Regions from separate parts of the Virgibacillus byunsanensis genome, predicted to be linked through region 3. Evidence: riboswitches for the same ligand, from Rfam matches in the RefSeq annotation. Region 3 holds a riboswitch; each other region holds the start of a gene.

Region 1 (4,215 bases), on a different contig from region 3:
AAATACCTACCATCAATAGAATAAACAAAATACCAAAAACTACTGGGGCTATATATTTATTTGGTTGTTTTTCCAGAAGATTGATTTCTGTATTCATATTGTGTTACCCCTTTTTAAACATCTCGTTTTAATGCCAAACCAAGGACATCGATATATGCTGACTGTAATTCTTCTTTTTCAAAGCTTTGTATTGGTATCGTCACTGATTCAGAAAGTGTTTCTTTAACAGAATTTAAAAAAGAGAAATCACCTGTTAAAAGCAACCTATTAATACTTGCCTCACCTTTTGTAATGGAAAAATGATAAAAGTCGATAATCCGGTTAATCTCAATTACAAATTCATTAATGATTTCTTTTGCTATTTCTTCATTTCCCTCTGTATTAGCTTCTATTGTCATATATCTAGTAAAAACTGCTTTATGATGCTGAAACGCAGTCAGTATTAGTGCATCCTGATTCCAATGAATAAGAAGTACATGAGCTTTTTCCTCCATTTGCTGCAAATAATAATACCGATAAACGGACAACGTAGTAAGATCGGCAGCAATTGGTTTTAGTCCGGCTTCCTCAAAAACGGTTTCATATGCTATGATTTTTTCCTTTGGGTAAGCAAATAAAAGGATGTTCCTGTTTTGCTCGTCTTCACCCAAAAATTCAATGTCCAGTGCTGGATTTGCAAATGGCAAATAGAAACTATTCCCTATTTGTGTGTTTACATAAGAAATTGATTCTTCTTTCGTTAGAGAAATAGGAATTTGCAACTGTCGAATAACAACCGTATCATCTGGAACAGCAAATATAAGTTTTTTCCGCTTCCATTTATGTTTACGAACTAGTTGATGGATGACTTCTAATAGTGCTGATTTATTAACAATTGTTCCATCCTTAATAGTGCCTTCTGGAAGCTCTACCTCACCATGTGTAACCAATCCCTCTGCTGAAGGATTTTTATGGTAGGTGAAACGCAAAAGACGATTTGTTATTACTATATTTACTCTGCCATTATTCAAATATCCCATGTTGCCACCTGCTTATACTAAATTAAAATACCAATTAATGATGGATTCACCATAAAAATATGTAATCCATGTTGCTATAACAATATATGGACCAAAAGGAATTGGCTGCTTACGATTAATTAGTTTAAATACCAGCAATATCATGCCTACTAGAGCTCCGATCACACAAGAGAGGAAAAAGGCTAGTAATACTTTATCGATCCCTAACACAATCCCTAGAACACCAAACAACTTCATATCTCCGGCTCCCATACCCCCACGGCTTATCATAATTACAATTGCAATAGTGGCAATGCCTACTAGCGCCCCTGCAATGGAAGTCCACCATGGATCAAGTGGTTGTATAAAGCGCATGATGATAAATAGAGGTAAGAAGAACAGTAATACCTTATTTGGTATGAGCATGTATGTCATATCAGAAACGATTATTATAACAAGCATTGAAATTAATAGTAATGCTACAATTAATTCTATCTTTAAGCCAATCGTAACATAACTATATGCAAATAATAATCCAGTCGTTAGCTCCATCACAGGATAAATAAACGATATTTCCCCTTTACAATGGCGACACTTCCCACCCTGAAATATGTAGGATAAAACCGGAATGAGTTCATACCATGAGAGTGTATGGTTACAGTGTGGGCAAATTGATCGATCGTTCGCGAAGGGTTGATTTTGTGGTAAGCGTAAGCCGACTACATTGAAGAATGAGCCGAAGATTAGGCCAAGTAGGAAGAAAAATAAGATTATTACTGTATCCATGTAATAAAGCTCCTGTCCCTATAAGATAAAACGCCCTGCAACAAAATTGCATGGGCGTCATTATTCACCGTACTACTTTTTCAGATAAAACCAATTTTAACATCAAAATGTAGCACCAGATTCTGAAACATTATTAATCACATGATCTTCATTATATTCGTGGTCACCAACATCTTGAGGTACATCATCTAAATAATCATTCTCAACAAGTTCGTTAATTGTAACATTACCGTCTTGAACTTCATCTAAACCACCAATATATGCTAATCTAGCAGCATTTTCTATTAATTTAACATTAGCCTCATGTGCCTTTTCCTCAGAATCTCCAATAACATTCCCAATAGTCGGTACTGCGATTGCCGTAATAATTGCTAAAATAGCGATAACTGCCAATAACTCTACTAAAGTGAATCCTTTTTCCCTTTTCAATATCTTTTTCATGCGTGTTAGCATAAATTATTCCCACCTTTTTAAAGCATAAAAATTTCATACCATAGCTGGTCGGTTGTACTACGTACTCCTGACTAACCAAGTGCCCAAATGAAGATAGTCTATCAAAGTATCCTACTAAAGTTCTATTTCCATTATAATACATTACTTGACAAATATCTATGAATTTCTATACCATTCAAAAAGTTTCAAACAACGAAAACATCGGTATAACCACTGCTGTGATAATACCTCCAACTATTACAGTTAATATGATTATCATCAAAGGCTCAATCAATGTTTTAATTCTCGTAGACAACTGATCTAATTCTTCTTCGTAGAATTCAGCGGCTTTTGAAAGCATTTGATCTAATGTCCCGGTTTTTTCACCGATTTTAATCATCTGTGTAACTAAAGCAGGGAACGCCCAATGATCTTTCATGGGTATCGTAATCGACTCGCCTACCTCCAATGACTTCCTTGCCTGCTCAAGAACATCTTGAATCACCCTATTACCAACAACTTTTTCGGTGATTTCTACCGATTGTAAAATAGGTACAGCACTATTAACCAATGTACTTAACGTTTGTGTCATTCGAACCATTGCACCTTTATGAACCAGAGCTCCTAGGAAAGGAAACTTCATTTTAATTCTATCTATTCGATAAATGAGACTGTCAAATTGTATCACATACTTGTAAATAACAATCCCCAATGCCATTAATATAACGAATACCCACCAAAACGAACGAAGCCAATCACTTAAATTTAAAATAAATCGTGTATACGGAGGGACCTCCTCACCAAGTGAATGAAACATACTGACAAATTGTGGCACAATAAAAACTAATAAAAATATACTAAGTACCAGCGTTATAACTCCTACTACACCTGGATAAATTAACGCCGACACGACCTTTTGTTTATTGCGATATTCCTTTTCATAGTAATCTGCCATTTGATTAAGAATGTCATCCAATTTACCACTAGCTTCTCCTGCGTTAATCATATTGACAAGTAGTGACGGGAACACTTTTGGATGACGTTCTACAGCCTTTGAAAGTGATTGACCTTGATCTAATTGTTTATCCATGTCGATAAGTGCAAGTTTTAAAACTTTACTTTCAGTTTGCCTAAACATGGTTTTTGTAGCTTCCGAAATCGAAATCCCTGCATGAATTAAAGTGGAATATTGTCTAAGAAAGATGACAAACTCTTTATTATTAACCTTTTTGTTCAGTACAATATCTCTATTCCATGTTTTCGCCTCTGCAATCTCAAAAACTATTAAACCACTATTTTCAAGCTCTACAAGTGCATCCTTTTTGGAATCCGCTTCTACTTTTCCTGTTATTTTTTGTCCTGAGGTTTTTTTACCAGTATATTGGTAATTCATTCATGATTAACTCCTTTCCCGCATAAAAGGAGCAGCAGTGTCCAGCGAAATTTTATCATCCTGGAGTAAACGTTTAAGATCCATTTCTAGAGTGTGCATACCTTGTTCTTTAGATGTTTGTAATACATTCTGAACTTGATGCAGCTTTTCGTTTCGAATTAGATTTTTAACTGCTGGTGTATTGATCAATATTTCAGTTGCTACATTGCGACCCATATTATCTTTCGTTATAAGTAGTCGCTGAGAAATAACAGCCTTTAAAATGGTTGATAGTTGAATCCGTATCTGTGTTTGTTGACCTGGAGGAAATACATCAATAATACGTTCGATGGTAGAAACTGCGTCCGTTGTATGTAATGTTCCTAAAACCAAATGACCAGTTTCAGCAGCTGTAATTGCTGTGGAAATTGTTTCTAAGTCCCGCATCTCTCCTACTAGAATAACATCCGGATCTTGTCGTAAACTTGCTCTTAGTCCCCCTGCAAAACTATTTGTATCAAACCCAATTTCCCGTTGATCAATAATGGATTGATCATGTTTATGCATATATTCAATGGGGTCTTCAAGGGTAATAATATGTTTGTTCATCGTTTTATTCATATAATT
Region 2 (4,215 bases), on a different contig from region 3:
AATACCAATTTTCTTCTGAGTTTATATATAACATTCCATCTTTCATGAACATCTCTACACTTCCTTCTTCTGTTTCGCTTGAGACAGAAGTCATATCTGCGTGCATGACAGCCGGATCAGAAAGGATTATTTCCATAGTGAAGTTTGTTTCACTCTTTTCTCTAGTTCCATTAAATGTACTATCATCAATAAAATCACTGACCCCTTTAAAGCTGGTTACTCCTGCCATTGCCTCAGCAGATTTTTGAAGAATACTCGCAACATCCTCTGTAACAACAGGATCACCACTAGCTTCTGTGTCCTCATTTTCTTCTTCATTCGCCTCTTCAGCAGCTTCTTCGTCATTTTGTTCCTGTGTTTGGTCGTTTGATTGAATTTCATCTGAACTAACATCGTTCTCGGTTTCGTCATTACCTGCGCTACAAGCAACTAACAAGAATAAACACGTCGTTATTAATAAAATTATGATCCTTTTCAATAGTGACACCCTCTTTTAGTAGTTTCTTCATATTAAAAAGGTACCACACACTAAGGTGATTTGTGATGTATCCTTAAGTATAACTTTTTGAAATGGAGGGTATCTTCCAAAATTAACGTTTTTTTCTGATTCGCATTGTTCTATATATCGAATTTATGTATAATTCACTTTAACATATACTGAGATTTAATAGTTTACGAGAATAAGGAGCGTTAATATAATCATGCAAAGGCCAATTAAACAAAAATATTATGTACTTATTTTAATTTTTATGACGGCATATCCTTTTCTAGTTTTACCTTTTTGGAATATTTATTATGTTACTTTAATTAAGTTAGTTTATCTAAGCTTATTTGTAATTATTATGTGGTACTTTTTTATTTATCAATGTTTTAGGGAAAAACGACTCCTGGGTGTTCTTCAGACAAAGGGAGAGAAGTTAGCCGTACTATTTTTTCTCCTTATTTGTATATCCACTCTGTTTTCACAGGATCCAATGGTTTCCTTTCTCGGGGGTTTACATAAAGTTCAAGGATTAATTGCTTGGTTTAGCTATATTTCTCTTTTTCTTTTTACATATATATTAATCCCTATTAACAAGCAGGTAAATATTATTCGGTTGGTGGTCTTTGCATCCTTTTTTGTTGGGGTGTATGGAATTGTACAGCATTTTCATCTTGATAGTTTAACAGGTAAGCCAGTAGATAGGAGCTTTGTTAAAAGCTGGGCGGTCTTTGATAACGCCAATTACTTTGGAACGTACCTTGTAATAGTGATCATTCTTGCAATGACTTTGTATCTTTCGGTAGAAAGTCGCAGGGGGTACTTCATTTACTGGATAATCGTATCTACTCTTTTTATATCCTTATTATATACAACGACAAGAGGTGCTTGGATTGGTGCCTTTAGTGGTGTTTTCATTCTTACTGTTTTACTAGTTTGGAAGAGACGGGATATATGGAAGAGATGGGCTATATTGCTTTTTAGCTTATTGTTCTTACTCGTCATCGTTAATGTTAGTGAAGACAATTACATATTTAATAGAATTTTTAGTATTGGTGAGGATGCTAACGCACTTGTTTCAGAGGATGATGGTGATGCTGGAGCAGGCCGTTGGACCCTCTGGAAGACATCTTTTCCTTTAATAAAGGATTACTATTTAATAGGATCAGGACCAAGTACATTTTCTATTGTCTACCCAACGGTGGCTGGAGAGAATAAATTACACGATAATTCCCATAATGAATATCTTGAAACAGCCATAACCTTAGGGGTTCCAGCATTATTGGTATACTTAGCTTTAATGTTTATTATTTTAAAAAGTAGTCTTTCAACTGCCAAACGACTTAACGGCAACGAAGCTATCTTTGCATACGGTTTGATAGCAGCAATAATTGGTTATCTAGTACAAACATTTTTCAATGTTAGTGTTGTCACGGTCGCCCCATTTTTTTGGATGGTATTGGGGATGAGTTATGCTTTTTCGATGAGTAAGAGAGACACCTAGAAAAACTATACAAATTACCTAGTCTGTTTTTGGGTAAATAGATCTATTTTTTTGATAGTATTTAGGGCTTCTTCATTACTTTTAGTTTAAGCTTGATTTAATACTGCAAGAATCCAGTGTTTATGCCATGCTTTACCGATATAAGAACTTATTTGTCAAAATCAGTACTTCTGTAGGATGTATATATTCACATAATGATTTATGATGCATATAAGAGATGAGTCGGAAAATAAATATTTCTGAATCTCGATAAAGGCAAACCCGGTGCAAGCCGGCGACGCAAAACTATAGGGGCTGTGAATATACACGCAGCTAGCCAGTTACCGAAAGATCAGGGAAAGTGTAATTTGATAATTGAATTAGTTTGGCAGGATTTTACATAAATGACTGCATAAACTTGTTAATTGTCGAAGTCACTTGGAAACCCCGCTTTCGGTAGAGGCGGGGTTATTTTTAGTAGATAATAAAGTATAAACTTTTTTATCTACAGTGCAACTTAGGCTTTCGCCATTAAGGCTGGCGATAAGCCAAGTTTTCTAATATACATGGAGGTGAATCTTTGAAGCTAGTAAACCTGAGTAATGATAAAGTGATCGCCGAAACAGTTAATCAAGCGTACAGTTTCGTTAAGAGGTTAAAAGGCTTGATGTTTACGGATAAACTTGAATCAGGTACTGGTGTACACATTAGACCCTGTCAATCCGTACACACGTTCTTCATGAATTACTCCATCGATATTATATACCTAAACAAAGCAAACATAGTAGTTGCAATTGATGAAGCATTACCTCCGGGAAAAGTTGGAGGACGTTACGCTGACGCTGTTTCTGTTATTGAATTACCAACAGGAACCACTGGTAGAACGGAAACAAAAGTCGGAGATGAACTTATTTTTATATCATAAAAAAACTTTAATAAAGGGAGAGATTATGTTGATTAACAAATTAAAAGGCTTGTTTTTAGAAGAAGAAGGACAAGGTATGACTGAGTATGCGATCGTGTTGGGAGTAATTGCTGTTGGAGCTATTGGTGTACTTGTTGCTTTTGGAGACCAACTATCAGTAATTATTGGTGACGTAACTTCTAAAATTACAGGTGGATTTGGTTCATAAAGATCTAAGGATTATATTTTAACAAAAACAGCTTTACACATGTAAAGCTGTTTTTGTAAACCAATAACATTAGAAAGGGGAGCATTGACTTGTTAAATGGATTATTACTAATAGTTTTAGTAATCAGCGTCATAACAGACCTGAAATCACGAAAAATTTATAATAAAGTCATTTTTCCAGCATTGCTTCTTGCCTTTCTATTAAATGGAATCCTTTATGGGTGGTCAGGTCTTTTGGAAAGTTTCTTAGGTTTTCTAACTGGGCTTGGCATTCTATTGATTCCTTATCTGATGGGCGGCATGGGAGCAGGTGATGTCAAACTGTTAGCTTTAGTTGGAGCAGTTAAAGGAGCATCATTTGTATTTATTTCAGCTATATATATGGGTTTGATTGGCGGAGTAATTGGATTAATCGTTTTACTATTTAAAAAAGGTGTATTCAATCGCTTTAAAGCTATCTTCAAATCACTATGCGGCATCAGATACGGTATCAAACCTTCTCTTAAGCCTAACAAAGATGGGCTTCAAGCAACCTTTCCTTATGGAGTTGCGATTGCGGGTGGGGCCATAATGACATTTATGCTTAATGGAGTTGGATCACTATGATTCGTGAGGAAAAAGGGCAATCAATTGTCGAGTTTACGTTAGTTATACCGATCCTTTTACTATTATTAGTCGGTATATTCGATGTGGGTAAGTTGACTTTTGAATATTCTTCGCTTCACTTTTCTGGACAGGAATCAGTAAGAGTAGCAGGTCTAGGGGGGACTTTTGATGAAATTGAAACAAAAGCTCGCAATAGCTTTAATGCCGGCGATGGTACAAAGCTGACTGTCGAACCTCTTCCTCCACCAGATGAGCGTGTGTCTGGGGAATATATAACCATAACGTTAACATACCCCTATCAACCTCTAACACCACTTTTTACAGATCCAATTGAACTTAGTGTTGATTCAACTATTCGTGTAGAGTGAGGGGATTCGCATGAAAAAGTTAAAAGAAATTTTTTTAAAACAAAGTGGCAGTGTACTTGTCCTTGTGGCATTTGCATTTACGGGTCTAATGGGAATGACAGGTCTTGCTATTGATGGTGGCACCATTTATATGAATAAAGCAGAG
Region 3 (4,215 bases):
GACCATACTCAAGAAAAAAGAAGCGTTCAATCTCATGTGGTTAATGATGCCCATGATTGCCCACAAATTAGTATTTTTACCATTGAAGGTCCGCTATTCTTTGGTGCTGCTCAAATGTTTGAACAACAGATTATGGAGACGATTCATTACAAACCGAAAGTCTTAATCCTACGAATGGGAAGGGTGCCTTTGATGGATACAACGGGAGAGGCACATTTAAGAAATATCATCCAACATTTTAAGAGAAGTGGTGGCATTCTTCTTCTTTCAGGCGTCACTTATGAATTAGAAGATACCTTAAAAAAATCTGGACTGTATGAGGAAATTGGAGAGAAAAACTTTTATCATCATACAGGGGAAGCTATTAATGATGCCATGTTGGTAATTGAGAAAAATTCATGTTTGGGTTGCAAGCACTTTGCTTTTCATGAATGTCAGCAGCTTTCTCAAGGAACTGAGAAAAGAGAAGGACATCTTGTTGGACAAAAGGAGATTAGTGGGGGAGCTTTTCTCTCTACTGCTCAAAAGCCATAAACGGGTATTTGAAAAAGCACTATAGAGGATATCGAGATGGAATTTAAAATTCATTCATCATCTACATTTAAAGAGTTTATGAAGGAATTCACCAAAAATTTGAAAGTGAACTATTATTAGAAGCGGTAAATGTTAAAGAAAAGTTGATGAAATTCAACTGTTTGGCAATATTAATCTTCTCAATAATACTCATAAACTAGTTATTTACATTACGGATAGTGAGAAGGAAGGACTAAAAAAATTTCACGAAACAAGAGGGCGCAGTCTGGGCTAAATACTCCACTTGCTAACCAATTTGCTAACATATTTTTCCTAGCTTCATTTTAATTTCCTAAATTGATTTTAATATAACATGAGGTCGTTGGTTCGAGCCCAATTGGAATTACTTAAACGACCACCTGCTTTAGCAGGTGGTCGTTTAAGTCTATTGCAATTTAAAAGACATGCTCAAAATAAATAAGTCACAAATGTCACTTGTTGATATTAAATATGTCACATTACAAAGGGAAATATCGGTTGCTTTTTCTAGGAGTCTTTTGGTAGTTACATTAAAGATTAAGAAGGATATTATTTATCAATTTATATTTTTCATTCAGTAAAGGGAGTAACGGTTAATTTAAATAGTGCTTCACTACACTAACAGATATAATGCTCACAACTATCCAGTATCAGCAATGTGCGAAGTCCCGGAAGTCCCACAAAGTACGTGCTATTACCAAGTAATGTAATGGTAAGAGATTCACAAACAGTCGGGAGCAAGAGTTGGAAGCAGTAATTGAAACGATATTTAAAGAAAGCAAAAATAACTATGGAACACGCAAGATTAAGATTGAGTTAGAGAAACAGGAATATACGGTTTCTCGTCGAAAAATCAGCCTATCATGGAGCAAACAGGATTTGCTTCGAACTATACTGTGGCTCAATTTAAGGTACATAAGGAAAGCTGGAATGAAGCACCTATCAAAATGAACTCCAGCGTGAATTTAATCAAGATCAGGAATTAGCTGTTGTTGTCAGCGATCTAACGTATGCACGTGTAGACGGAAAGTGGCATTACGTCTGTTTATTGATCTATTTAATCGTAAATTATCGGTCATAGTGCTAGAACCAATAAAACGGCAGAGCTTGTAGATCAGGCGATAGCGAATATCAATTTCAATCCCTATACGATGCAAATGTTTCATACCGATCATGGTAAAGAATTCGATAATATACAAGTGAAATCATTGTACTTATGGAAAGTGATAAAAAGGATGCCCACAGGGTACACATTGAGGAAGCAACTAATGACATACAAGTAAGAAATTAAATACCAAAAGAGCTTTTGATTAACTTAAAAGGGTAAAAAAATACTTATTTTGAGTAATATATTTTTTTATGGGGGTGTAGTATCGTGGGTTTAAAGGAATTTTGGCTAAACAGGAGGAAATATGATGAAATTTGTCACATCGTATCAGTTTTCAAATCAGGAAGTAATGGATCTTATACACGCTATAGATATAACTACTGAATCTAGTGAAGACATTAGTGAAGAGAAAATAAATAGGTTAGAAAATATTAAAAACACCTTCTTAGCGCACTCCAAACATACGGAAAGCGAACTTGATTTAAAAAAAAACAGTTAACTAGCCGAGAAAGGCAAGTTTTAGAATTATTAAAAATTGGTGCGGACACAGATCAGATTTCTAAAGAAATACATATATCGATACATACTGTCAAAGCACACATGAAAAAAATATACAGTAAATTGGAAGTTAAAAATAAGGTTGATCTTATTCTGAAGTATAGATAACCCTTATATTTAGTATAATTTCATAATTCACTTTCCGATAATAGCAAACTTATTGAAAAATAAGGACGCAAAACTACGGGCCTAATGAAGAATCTATGGCAGCCGAGTTACCGAAGAATTTGAGACAAAAAGCAGTCTCTTTTCTGGAGTCTGCTTTTTGTAATTAAAGGAGGGAAGTTAATGGCTAATCAAAGTTTAACCTTAGAAAAAATTAATAATATAATAATTCATCACCATTACCAACCAATCTATAACTTAATTAACTGGAGAATATGTGGCTTCGAAGTACTATTTAGATCTGCAAGTTATGAGAATCCATTGAATGCCTTTGAGGATGCAAATAAGATAAAAAAACTTTTTGAATTAGATATGTATTCATTAAAAAAAGCTGTAACAAATTACTTTCAAATACGGTCATTTCAAAATGGTGTTAAATTATACGCCAATATCTTCCCTTCTACATTGGTAAATCCTAAGTTTATAACATTTATTGAAGATGTCCACTTTAAAAAGCTATTTAATTCAATTGTCTTAGAAATAAGTGAGACGGAAATGGTGGAAGACATAGAAACATTAAAAAATGTTACTAGTCTTTTAAAAGAAAAAGGGGTTCAATTTGCGATAGATGACTTTGGAAAAGGACCAGATGACTTCAAGAAGTTAATTGAGTTAAAACCAAACATTGTAAAATTGGATAGATATTTCTCGAAAGAAATAGATAGATGTGAGGAAAAGAAAGAGCTAGTAAAGAATATAGTTAAGTACTGTAAAAAATTTAATATTAAACTTATTTTAGAGGGGATTGAAACACCTACTGAACTAGCAACCGCCAAACTGTTAGGAATAAAGTTCGCCCAAGGCTATATGCTTGGTGAACCTGAGAAATCACCTGTAGGATGGGGGAGATAATAATGATTATCTTATCTATTTATGGATTAATTGTGAACGTATTATTGGTAGTATTTTTTATTTATGGATACAAGGTTATAATCAACCAACGAGCAAAAATTGAATCATTGAATAAAGAAATTAATGACTCAAGAAAACAACCCACTAAACAGAACACTGATCCTCGGAGAAATTTTAGAGTAGAAATTTCTCATTTACCTTGTGAAGTTACTTTTATAGAAATAGAAAATGATAAAATGAAAAATCTCGAAAACAGTAAAATAACCGCTATTCTAGAAAATGTAAGCTCAACAGGATTGAAATTTGATAGTAAATATAACTTCCCAGTAAAATATAAAATAAAAATCAGAGTAAAGTTTGAATTGAAAGAGGAGTTATTTTCCTTTAAGGGGTATATTGTGCGAAAAGAAGAACATGTCAAAAATAAAATGAATTCCTATGGTATTCAATTTATTGAGACTGGAATGAAAGATCAGCAACAGTTGATCGTAAAGCTAAATCAAATAGAAGCAGAAAGAAGAAAGAAGAAAATTTCTTGATGATGATCTTAATATAAAAGGATAGTTTCCTGTGCAAAAAATACTTTAGCTTTTTATTCATGACACTATTAAATAGGTATCGATAATACTGGTTTTTTACCTAAGTGAAATTCTTATTAGAGTAGATAATTATGCAATAAATACCTTTCTCAACTCCGGTCAAAGGAAATATTATTTTGAAAAATATTAAAAGACGTGCTTATGAGACTCTGAATGCCATTGTATCTTTAGGTTTGAACTTGATAGATATGATTTATAATCAAAGGCATTTTCTTCAACACAGTCTTACTAATGGAATTGTTAAAGTAGAGCCATTAGAAAATGAGGAATACGAAATGAAACATTTAAGCAAAAATGCCCTGATCGATGCCTATTATCAAGCAAGAGAAATGAAACTTGATAATAATTTTCTAACATTACTCAAAGAGGAATTAAATAGAA
Region 4 (4,215 bases), on a different contig from region 3:
ACCCAGCTTCTTTCTTGATCACGATAATATCATCATCTTCATAAAGGATGGACATCCCGATTAAGGCACTTTCTTTTACTGCTTCCTTATTTTTTAAAATGGTCACTGTCTGTCCTGGTTCTAGGACATAATTGTGCTGTGTTTCAATATGGTCATCAATGGTAACCTGTCCACGTGTAAGAATGGATTTAACTGAATTCCGACTACGATTTGACATCGACTTTAATAAAAAAGGAAGTAATTCTGATTGTTCTTCCACTGTATATATAAGAGAGTTAGCTATTTTCTTGTTTGTTGTTCGATGTTTTTTAGGCATTTATTAAAACTCCTCTATTTAAAAAAATACTGCGTATACTTGTACTTAACATAAAGTTTATTTAATCTACATGCAAATCTAATCCTCATCCTTTACGTCAATATCTTCTGGAATAGGCTCATTGAGATAATCCTGAATCATTTTACGGTATTTCTCAACTTGCTCAAGATGTGTAGTAAACTGTTCCTTATTAACAAGGTACTGTTCACCATCGTAAATAGCACGAATGCGATTATTTACAATAAGTGCTTTAATTTTTGATTCTTCTGTAGATAAAAATTCCGCTGTTTCCTGTATACTTAGGTACATAATACAGTTCCTTTCGTGTTTATCATTACTATTATTTTATCATCAACGAATAAACTATACTAACAACAATGATCATCTCATGATAAAATTACTGTATTACAGATTAAACTTACAAGGAGTGGCACAATCATTGATACATAATTTGAAATTAGACAAACAAAACTTCCACGGATCTTTCAGCAAAGACTATCAATCTATCTTGACAATTGATTCAGGTGATTCTGTTCGATTAACAACACTGGATATTCAGTGGGGTTACTCTCCATCAAAGGGAAAAGAGCGAACGTTTTTTACCTCTAGGGAAAATGAAGAAAAACCTGGTCACCCCATAATTGGACCAATTGCAATACGGGGTGCAAAACCTGGTATGGTGCTAGAAGTTAAGTTGAATGACATTGTTCCTGGATGGTATGGACAAAACTGGTCTGGAGGATTCAAAAGCTGGCAAAATGAAAAGCTAGGCTTAACAGATACAGAGAAAATTCAACTTGACTGGGAGCTAAGTCCAACTACTATGGTAGGAAGTAGCCATATTGGTGAAAGGCAATTCCAGGTTGGCCTGCAACCATTTATGGGTTTAATGGGTGTAGCACCAGCAGAACCTGGCATCCACACAACAGCCCCGCCTCGCAATTGTGGTGGAAATATTGATTGTAAAGAGCTAGTACGAGGGAGCAGTCTATTTTTGCCGATCTCAGTTGATGAGGCATTATTTTCCGTTGGGGATGGACATGCTGCCCAAGGTGATGGTGAGGTCTCAGGAACTGCTATCGAATGTCCAATGGACTTGGTGGATATTACGTTAAACCTTAGAGATGATGTGAAATTAAATACACCAAGGGCAATGACACCTAGTGGATGGATAACATTTGGATTCCATGAAGATTTAAATGAAGCAACTGCTGTAGCGCTTGATGAAATGATCCTACTGATCCAACAATTCCACAACATAACTAAAAAAGAAGCAACCGCTTTAGCCAGTGCTACTGTTGATCTGCACATTACACAGGTTGTAAACGGTGTGAAAGGTGTACATGCGATCCTTCCACATGGTGCAATACGGTAAATAACAGAAACAGCTCTGGGAAACTGGAGCCGTTTTTGCTCCTTTATACACAGAACAAAGGCGCTGGAGCTGGACACGGCTTACACAGTCAATAATTATCTACAGGCTCCTCTAAAAAAGATTCGCATTGGATCGAATCTTGAAGCTCCCACATATTACGCAAATTTATATGTCTTTATGCCCACAACATCATCCATGTTAATATCAATTGTATTCTCACTTTCTATCTGAATAATCTGAAGTGTATTATCTACATGGGCTATCTTCCCAATGGCTATTTTAGGATTATGATATGCGTAGTATTTTACTTCTATTAATAAGTTTTCTCGAATAGCACGGACTAATGCACTGTTAATATTAAGTAATTGACCTTCATCTCTTACAAGATTTTTCTTATCAGAATTTCGTTGATAGGGTAAAAATAATACACTGTATCGCCTACTGTCCCCATGATAATTAAACATTTCTTCATTCCTCTTTTATTTAAATTAGTTGTTCTTAAGCCTCTCGCATCTATCTACATTTCATATAAACACCCTTCTTCATCATGTACGGAATTATACATAAAAATAGCCCACCAAAAATGGTGGACTTAATTTGTTAAATTATGTAGAAACATAATAAACTATTAATGTTTTATCCAACCTTTTTCGGCGACCCGGCGATCATAGTTCAAAAACTTTAGACCCGTGGCTTTGCGACCTTACTTTTCAATAAGTTTGCCATTTTCGTAGGTATTTATGATTATTGTAGGTAAATATAACTATACAACCTAACTTATATTATCAGTTTATAAAGCATTATTCAACACATACATTTACCGGCGTTAATCAACCTCTACATTACAATTAAATTCATAACCGTCATCTAAAAATATTTTCGAACTAAGGTTAGATAATGCAATTATTAATGAATATTAAGTACTCTCTAAAGGAATATGCAGCTTTGTGTAAACGACATTAACATCAGCTATAATGTTATATATTATTCTGAAAAACCCTAACTCCCTTAAAAGCTAATTTATTTATAATGTTACAAAATTTATCATTACAGTGTCACTTATACATGGAAGTTATCAATGGGGATTAAAGATAAAATGACTCCAGAACAATTCTGGAGTCATTTATCAGTTTCATCATAAAGACCTTATTATTATACTTTCCAATTTATGATTTTTAGTTCAAGTATAGTATTTGCCTTTGTGTTTAAATTTATAAGATTTTACTTAAGAATGATTGGGTCCTAGGATTTTGAGGGTTGTCAAAAATTTGTTGCGGATCCCCTTCTTCCATAATAATTCCTTCATCCATGAATAATACACGGTCTCCCACTTCCTTAGCAAAGCCCATTTCATGAGTAACTACAACCATAGTCATACCTTCTTCAGCTAAATCTTTCATTACTTCAAGAACATCTCCAACAAGTTCTGGGTCAAGAGCAGAAGTAGGCTCATCAAACAGCATAACTTTAGGATTCATAGCGAGTGATCTAGCAATAGCCACACGTTGTTTCTGCCCACCCGAAAGACTATCAGGATAATCATCTGCTTTATCAGACAATCCTACTTTATCGAGAAGTGGCAGGGCAACGTCTTTAGCTTCTTGTTCAGAAAGATTCTTCACCTTAGTTGGACCGAGCGTGATATTTTCTAAAACCGTTTTATGTGGAAATAGATTAAAATGTTGAAATACCATTCCTACTTGAGAACGTACTTCATTAATATTGACATTGGGATCCGTTAACATTTCACCGTCAATCGTAATTTCCCCTGCAGTTATATCCTCAAGAAGGTTGATGCACCTAAGGAAAGTACTTTTCCCAGAGCCCGAGGGCCCTATCACACACACCACTTCACTCTCATCTACTTTAGCGTCAATTCCTTTTAATACCTCTAAATCACCGAACGATTTGTGTAATTCTTTTACTGTAATCATTTAGACATCCAGCTTCCTTTCTAGTCTGTTTAAATAGAGTGCTGTTGGCACCGTGATACATAAGTAAAGTAAACAAACCATGACGAGTGTTTCAAATATTTCAAATGTAGTATTGTAATATTCTTTTGCCATAAACACGACATCGTGTACTACGATAACAGAAAATACGGATGTATCCTTTAAACTAATAATAAATTGGTTTCCAAGAGGGGGGATCATTCGCTTAAAAGCTTGAGGCCAAATAATATAACGCATTGTTTGATTTTCAGTTAACCCCATTGACCGTCCTGCTTCATGCTGCCCTTTATCAATAGAATATACGGCACCGCGGACAATTTCAGCAATATATGCACCGGCGTTAACTGCAATTGCAATAACACCTGCAGTAAAGGAAGTTATATTTAAGCCAATTAAATCTTCGGAAACACCATAATAAAGAAATAGTGCTTGTGCCAGTATCGGTGTCCCTCGAACAACCTCGACATAAACCGACCAAAACCCTCGAATAAATTTGTTTTTAGAGAGTTTCCCCAAACCAGCTAAGGATCCAATAATCATCCCAAAGAACAGACCAATAACTGTAATCATTA

What was found. Region 3 has a riboswitch for cyclic di-GMP ahead of ACFQ3N_RS20170 (EAL domain-containing protein). Riboswitches for the same ligand answer to the same signal wherever they lie in the genome.
Region 1: it holds a riboswitch for cyclic di-GMP, as region 3 does, so the genes downstream of both, ACFQ3N_RS06820 (prepilin-type N-terminal cleavage/methylation domain-containing protein) here and ACFQ3N_RS20170 (EAL domain-containing protein) in region 3, are expected to answer to the same signal.
Region 2: it holds a riboswitch for cyclic di-GMP, as region 3 does, so the genes downstream of both, ACFQ3N_RS02770 (DUF192 domain-containing protein) here and ACFQ3N_RS20170 (EAL domain-containing protein) in region 3, are expected to answer to the same signal.
Region 4: it holds a riboswitch for cyclic di-GMP, as region 3 does, so the genes downstream of both, ACFQ3N_RS16655 (YolD-like family protein) here and ACFQ3N_RS20170 (EAL domain-containing protein) in region 3, are expected to answer to the same signal.

The regions. Positions count from the first base shown of each region.
Region 1 is NZ_JBHTKJ010000013.1:35,449-39,663, forward strand. It holds gene ACFQ3N_RS06805 (PilN domain-containing protein) at 1-97, opposite strand, end outside; gene pilM (type IV pilus biogenesis protein PilM) at 114-1,019, opposite strand; gene ACFQ3N_RS06815 (prepilin peptidase) at 1,032-1,784, opposite strand; gene ACFQ3N_RS06820 (prepilin-type N-terminal cleavage/methylation domain-containing protein) at 1,887-2,237, opposite strand; cyclic di-GMP riboswitch class II at 2,275-2,358, opposite strand; gene ACFQ3N_RS06825 (type II secretion system F family protein) at 2,413-3,609, opposite strand; gene ACFQ3N_RS06830 (type IV pilus twitching motility protein PilT) at 3,616-4,215, opposite strand, start outside.
Region 2 is NZ_JBHTKJ010000007.1:226,793-231,007, forward strand. It holds gene ACFQ3N_RS02760 (DUF6612 family protein) at 1-478, opposite strand, end outside; gene ACFQ3N_RS02765 (O-antigen ligase family protein) at 702-1,985, shown strand; cyclic di-GMP riboswitch class I at 2,230-2,313, shown strand; gene ACFQ3N_RS02770 (DUF192 domain-containing protein) at 2,545-2,889, shown strand; gene ACFQ3N_RS02775 (Flp family type IVb pilin) at 2,918-3,097, shown strand; gene ACFQ3N_RS02780 (A24 family peptidase) at 3,187-3,702, shown strand; gene ACFQ3N_RS02785 (TadE/TadG family type IV pilus assembly protein) at 3,699-4,070, shown strand; gene ACFQ3N_RS02790 (pilus assembly protein TadG-related protein) at 4,081-4,215, shown strand, end outside.
Region 3 is NZ_JBHTKJ010000076.1:27,618-31,832, reverse strand. It holds gene ACFQ3N_RS20190 (SulP family inorganic anion transporter) at 1-534, shown strand, start outside; gene ACFQ3N_RS20185 (IS3 family transposase) at 1,297-1,503, shown strand; gene ACFQ3N_RS20180 (hypothetical protein) at 1,968-2,159, shown strand; gene ACFQ3N_RS20175 (helix-turn-helix transcriptional regulator) at 2,195-2,326, shown strand; cyclic di-GMP riboswitch class I at 2,359-2,441, shown strand; gene ACFQ3N_RS20170 (EAL domain-containing protein) at 2,507-3,235, shown strand; gene ACFQ3N_RS20165 (PilZ domain-containing protein) at 3,238-3,774, shown strand; gene sda (sporulation histidine kinase inhibitor Sda) at 3,951-4,215, shown strand, end outside.
Region 4 is NZ_JBHTKJ010000053.1:49,301-53,515, forward strand. It holds gene ACFQ3N_RS16640 (RluA family pseudouridine synthase) at 1-316, opposite strand, end outside; gene ACFQ3N_RS16645 (excisionase family DNA-binding protein) at 395-625, opposite strand; gene ACFQ3N_RS16650 (acetamidase/formamidase family protein) at 756-1,691, shown strand; gene ACFQ3N_RS16655 (YolD-like family protein) at 1,847-2,155, opposite strand; cyclic di-GMP riboswitch class I at 2,341-2,425, opposite strand; gene ACFQ3N_RS16660 (amino acid ABC transporter ATP-binding protein) at 2,903-3,625, opposite strand; gene ACFQ3N_RS16665 (amino acid ABC transporter permease) at 3,626-4,215, opposite strand, start outside.